DNA from 2 places in the Oxalicibacterium sp. genome. Region 2 is predicted to be linked to the other one. Evidence: riboswitches for the same ligand, from Rfam matches in the RefSeq annotation. Region 2 holds a riboswitch; the other holds the start of a gene.
What was found. A riboswitch is a leader RNA that binds a small molecule or an ion and turns the genes downstream of it on or off. The one in region 2 is predicted to bind thiamine pyrophosphate.
Positions count from the first base shown of each region.

Region 1: it holds a riboswitch for thiamine pyrophosphate, as region 2 does, so the genes downstream of both, ACO1VH_RS07075 (purine-cytosine permease family protein) here and thiC (phosphomethylpyrimidine synthase ThiC) in region 2, are expected to answer to the same signal.

Region 1 is NZ_JBMQZD010000004.1:136,081-139,288, reverse strand. It holds gene ACO1VH_RS07080 (phosphate/phosphite/phosphonate ABC transporter substrate-binding protein) at 1-687, shown strand, start outside; TPP riboswitch at 1,046-1,147, shown strand; gene ACO1VH_RS07075 (purine-cytosine permease family protein) at 1,194-2,504, shown strand; gene ACO1VH_RS07070 (efflux transporter outer membrane subunit) at 2,511-3,208, opposite strand, start outside.
Region 2 is NZ_JBMQZD010000002.1:20,947-24,154, forward strand. It holds gene thiC (phosphomethylpyrimidine synthase ThiC) at 1-1,416, opposite strand, end outside; TPP riboswitch at 1,509-1,611, opposite strand; gene pyk (pyruvate kinase) at 1,786-3,201, opposite strand.

The sequences.
Region 1 (3,208 bases), on a different contig from region 2:
CGCTACAAGCCGTTGCTGCAATTGCTGTCCAAGGAACTGAAGCAGAACGTGCGCGTGCAAAGCGTCGACAAGTACGCCACGCTGGAAAAAGGCCTGGCCGAAGGCAAGTACGATCTGGCCTTCATTCATCCGGCGCACGTCGGCCTGCTGGCCGTGAAGAAAGACGGCTATGAAGGTCTGGCGACGGCCAAGGGCTACACCGACTATCGCGCGCACGTGATGGTGAAGAAGGATTCGCCGCTGAAGTCGATGCAGGATTTGCGCGGCAAGAAGATCGGCGTGCCCTCGATCGAATCGATCACGACCACGATGTTCACCGCCGCCCTGAATGAGCTGGGCTTCCCGCAGCCGGAACGCGCCTATACGGCGACCCGCTATCAGGACGCCGTGCCATTCATGATCGACAACGGCTTCGTCGATGCCGGCGTGACCGGTTCGGCCAAGGTTGCCAAGAGCTGGGTCGACAAAGGTGGACGCATTCTGGCGGAGACCAAACCCGTCCCAATAAAGCAATTCGTTGTGTCGAAAAAGCTGAGCGCCGCCGATCGTGACAAACTGCGCATCCTGCTGCTCGATCTGTCCAACAACGACGCCGGCCGCACCGCGTTGTCGAAGATCAACATGACCGGCTTCGTGCCATGGAACGACGCCGTCATGAGCGAAGCAACCGCCCGCCTCGGCCTGTAATCCGCTCCATCCCCTTTTCGGCCGCATGGCATCTGCCATGCGGCTTTTTGCTTTTTGGGGTGCCGAAATGGAAAGCGTGACTTTTACGGCGACAGGCAATATACTGTGTTTTCATACAGTATATTGTTGCTTTGCGGGCAATGCGTCATCCCCCATCGCGACTCTGCTGTTGTTTTCTTTGCTGCTGTTTTTTGGCCGGACCGCCTCCCCTCACATTTGACGGTCCGGCTTTTTCTTGGGCATCTCCGCAGCATCCCATCCGTTTTCCCCACTACATCCTCCACGCTCTCTTCGCAGCGGAGCATCGCCGCTTGCCTGCTGCCGTTTTTTAGCTCAAAGTAGCGCCCTTCGCCAAACGCGAATTCGCTCGGGGTCCTGCGCATCGTCATTGCGCGGGTGAGAAATACCCGTTGAACCTGATTGAGGTAATCCTCGCGCAGGAAAGCATGCCGGCCGCCTACGGCGCCGCACCGCATCAGCCGACCTGCCATCCTTGAAAGACAACGATGGCCTTGCCAGAATCTTCTTCCGCTTCACCTTCTTCCACCTCATCCGTCTTCACGCCGGTTGCACTGGCCGATCGCGTCTTTGCATTTCGCGATCACGCGGCGCTGTGGTTCAGCCTCGGCGTCGGCCTGCTGGTCATGCAGATCGGCGCCTTCCTCGGTAGCGCGCTGGGACCGCGCAATGCCGTCGTCGCTATCCTGATCGGCTCGCTGCTCGGTGCGGCACTGCTGGCATGGGTCGCGCGCATCGGCTGCGAACGCGGCCTGCCGAGTCCGGCGCTGATGTGCCAGACGCTGGGCAGTTCGTTTGCCAGATTGCCGGTCGTGCTGAACATCGTCCAGCTGCTCGGCTGGAGCGCATTCGAGCTGGTCGTCATGCGCGACGGCACGACGGCGCTGATCAAGGACATCTTCGGACTTGAAGCCGCCTGGGTGCCGTATGTCACCGCGCTGTTCTGGGGACTACTGCTGATCGCGCTGGCAACCGGTTCGATGATCGGACTGGTGCGACGCTTCGTCGGCCGTTTCGGCCTGCCGCTGGTGATCCTGTCGCTGCTCTGGATCAGCTGGCAGTTCCTGCTGAAGGCGCAGGCGAACGGCTTGCAGGATTTCTGGGACAAGCCCGGTGACGGCTCGATGGGGCTATTAGCCGGCATCGATCTGGTAATGGCGATGCCGGTATCGTGGCTGCCGCTGGTGGCGGATTTCGCGCGCTACGGCAGGAGCAGTGCCAGCACCTTCCGCGGCACCTGGCTGGGCTTCGCGATCGCCAACATCTGGTGCCACGCGCTCGGCGTGCTGATCGTCAGCACGACTGCACCGGATGCGGACCTGCTGGCGACCATCCTGCTCGCGCAAGGCGGACTGGTCGCACTCGGGCTGATCCTGATCGATGAAATGGACAATGCCTACGGCGACGTCTATTCCGGTTCAGTTTCACTGAACTTCCTGCACAGCCGTATCAGCATCCGCAGCTGGGGCATCGTGCTGGCGATCGCCGCCACGGCCTGCGCGCTGGTGCTGCCGATGCACGGACTCGAACCCTTTCTGCTGATGCTGAGCTCGGTCTTCGTTCCGCTGTTCGGCGTCGTCGTATCGCAATTGTCGCTGCGGGGAGAAGCCACGCAACGTCCGGTCAACACGGTTCCGGTTGCGATCTGGCTGATCGGCATCGCCGTCTTCCACGCCTGCCCGGCATGGTGGCCGCAACTCGGCTCTGCGCTTCCCAGCCTGGCCGTTACGCTGCTACTGGGTGTCGCATGGCGGAATTTACGCGGCAAAACGCCGCAGGCTCCGCAGATACACGTCTGATCGGCGTTACTGCGTCGTAATCGGACGGCTCCAGCCGCCGCCCAGCGCCTTGAATAGATCGGTGGTACCGCTCAAACGCAGCAGGCGCTGCTGCGCCAGCTGATCCTCTGCAGTGAATAAAGTGCGCTGCGCATCGAGCAGGCTGTTCAGATCGTCCGCTCCCTCGCGGTAACGCAACTCGGACAGCTGCAGTGCGCGCAGCGCTTCTTCGCGTATCTCGATCTGCGCTCTTTCCTGGTTGCGATTGCGTTCGGCATTGCCGAGCGCATCGTCGACTTCCTTCAGCGCGGAATGGATCGCATTGCGATAGCTTTCGACCAGCTGGCGGCGCGACGATTCGTTCAATTCGACCTGCTGGCCAAGACGGTCGCCATCGAACAACGTACGGACAATGGATGCCGCAATGCCGATGCTGTAGGCAGGATCGGTCAGCGACAACAGCGCCGCGCTCGACGAACCGGCCGTGCCGCTCAGCGTGATGGTCGGCAGCAAGGCTGCGCGCGCGGCGGCGACATTCGCATCGGAGGCATACAGCTGCGCTTCCGCGCTGGCCAGATCGGGGCGGCGCAACAGCAGCGTCGACGGCAGACCCGCGCCGACTTCCGGCACCGTCAAGGCATCCAGATCCTGCTCTGCCACCTGCAATGCCTGCGGCTGGCGTCCGAGCAGGATGGCCAGTGCGCTGACCGCCTGCCGTTCCTGCA
Region 2 (3,208 bases):
GATGTCGGTCGTCAACGGACCCAGCGTGTAGAACGGCGCTTCGTGGCAGTGTTCCAGTTGCAGGTCCATGTTTTCCTTGATCAGGTGCATCGGCACGTGACCCGGACCTTCGATCATCACCTGCACGTCGTGCTTCCATGCGATCTGTGTCAGTTCGCCCAGCGTGCGCAGTTCGCCGAGTTGCGCTTCGTCGTTGGCGTCATAGATCGAACCCGGACGCAAGCCGTCACCCAGCGAGAACGACACGTCATACGCCTTCATGATTTCGCAGATGTCTTCGAAGTGCTCGTACAGGAAGGATTCCTTGTGATGCGCGAGACACCATTTCGCCATGATCGAACCGCCGCGCGACACGATGCCGGTCATGCGCTTGGCCGTCAGCGGCACGTATTGCAGGCGTACGCCGGCGTGGATCGTGAAGTAGTCGACGCCCTGCTCGGCCTGCTCGATCAGCGTGTCGCGGAAGATTTCCCACGTCAGGTCTTCGGCCTTGCCGTTGACCTTTTCCAGCGCCTGATAGATCGGCACGGTGCCGATCGGCACCGGCGAATTGCGAATGATCCATTCGCGCGTTTCGTGAATGTGCTTGCCGGTCGACAGATCCATCACGTTGTCGCCGCCCCAGCGGATCGCCCACGTCATTTTTTCGACTTCTTCGCCGATCGACGAGGTCACAGCCGAGTTACCGATGTTTGCGTTGATCTTGACGAGGAAGTTGCGGCCGATGATCATCGGCTCGACTTCCGGATGGTTGATGTTGGCCGGAATAATCGCGCGGCCGCGGGCGATTTCGTCGCGCACGAATTCCGGCGTGATTTCCATCGGGATCGACGCACCAAACGATTGGCCCGGATGCTGGCGGCCCATCAGCTCGGCCAGCTTGGCACCCTTTTCACCGGACTTCTTCAGTTCTTCCAGATACGCGCGGCGGTTCATGTTTTCGCGGATCGCGACGAATTCCATTTCCGGCGTGACGATGCCCTGACGCGCGTAATGCATCTGCGACACGTTCTTGCCGGCCAGTGCGCGGCGCGGCTTGCGATGCAGATTGAAGCGCAGTTCGGCCAGTTTCGGATCGTTCAGGCGTTCGATGCCGTATTGCGAGGTCGGGCCCGGCAGCTCTTCGGTGTCGTTGCGTTCCAGAATCCACGGCAGACGCGGCGTATTCAGGCCGGAACGGATGTCGATCTTCACGTCCGGATCGGTGTATGGGCCGGATGTGTCGTACACGTAGATCGGCGGATTCTTTTCGAAGCCGAACGACGCAGGCGTATCGGACTGCGAGATTTCGCGCATCGGCACGCGAATGTCGGGACGCGAACCTTCGATGTAGATCTTGCGGGAATTCGGCAGCGGCTGGATGGCTGCTTCGTCGACTGTCGCGGTGGCGGACAGGAATTTCGGATTGGCGTTCATATTGGCTCCTTGGCTAACTCAGTGGCTTGGAGCCAGCTCAGGAGTTTTCGAGAACGGATGGCAGTCGTCAAAAACATCAAAACGGACGGACCATCACAACTCGGCAGCTTCCCTTCGCTGGCATTATCCAGATCAGGTTCAAGGGTTTTTCTCACCCGGCCGAACGACGTTCGGTCAGGACCCCTAGCTTTACTTCGACTACAGATACAACGACTACCTTGCCAGTCTATGAGCCGCCGCTTCGGCGTTCATTGACCGCGGTCAAACTTTGGCGTCTGACATCGATGCATTCCAGACACATTGTCGTGACTCAACGGAATGCATCGATGTCAGCTCTGGAAAGCGGCAAGTCGCCCCCAGAGCAGCGGATTACTTCACCGTCGCGATGTGCAACAGGTTGGTCGTACCCGATTCACCGAACGGCAGGCCGGCCGTGATCGTCAGGTATTCGCCGACTTTCGCGAAGCCTTCACGCATTGCGGAGCTGACGGCAACCTGCACCATCTCGTCGACCGATGTGACGTCCTTGCCGACGATCGAGTGGATGCCCCAGACCCATGCCAGACGACGTGCAATCTTGATGTCCGGCGTAATGCTCAGGATCGAAGCATTCGGACGCACGCGTGCGCCGAACATGCTGGTGTGGCCCGATTTCGTGTAGGTCACGATACCGGCGGCGTTGACGACCGTCGTCACATCGCGCAGTGCGGTGACAATCGCATCTTCCGGCGTCGGCAACGGTGCAACTTGCTGCGCATCCAGCAACGTGCGGTAGGTCGGATCGGCTTCGACTTCCTTGATGATGCTGTCCATCATCTGAACAGCACGCACCGGGTTCTTGCCGCTGGCCGATTCGGCCGACAGCATAACCGCATCGGCACCTTCGTAGATCGCGTTGGCGACGTCGGAGGCTTCCGCCCGCGTCGGCATCGGCGATTCGGTCATCGATTCCAGCATGTGCGTGGCAACGATGGTCGGACGGCCGTACTTGCGTGCAGCACGGATGATTTCCTTTTGCGCGCGCGGCACTTGCGAGATCGGCAGTTCGACGCCGAGGTCGCCGCGGGCAACCATCACGGAGTCGGATGCCTTGCAGATGCCGTCGATGTCCAGCATGGCAGCCGGCTTCTCGATCTTCGACTGGATCAGTGCACGATCGCCGATGATCTTGCGTGCGTCTTCGATGTCGGAAACCTGCTGCACGAACGACAGTGCAACCCAGTCCACACCCAGCGACAGCGCGAATTCCAGGTCGACCAGATCCTTGGCGGTCATTGCCGGAATCGGCAGGATCGCATCAGGAACGTTCACGCCCTTGCGGTTCGATATCTTGCCGCCGACAGCGACCTTGGTGACGATGCGGTTGTCCTTGTTGCTTTCGACGGACAGGCGGATCTTGCCGTCGTCCAGCAGCAGCGTCTGGCCGGCGCCAACAGCTGCGAACAGTTCCGGATGCGGCAGATAGACGCGCGTTGCGTCGCCCGGGGTTTCATCGCGATCGAGCACGAACTGCTCGCCAGCGACCAGCATCGTGGAATCGCCATTGAAGGTACCGAGACGAATCTTCGGGCCTTGCAGGTCGGCCAGGATGGCGACCGGACGGCCGTACTTCTCTTCCAGGCTGCGCACGATCTGGTGACGTGCACGATGATCTTCGTGCGAACCGTGGCTGAAGTTGAAGCGGAACATGTCCACGCCCGCTTCGAACAACGCGGTAATGGTTTCCAGATCGCCGCTGGCAGGGCCCAGAGTGGCGACGATTTTTGCTTTGCGATTGCGTCTCATGACAGCT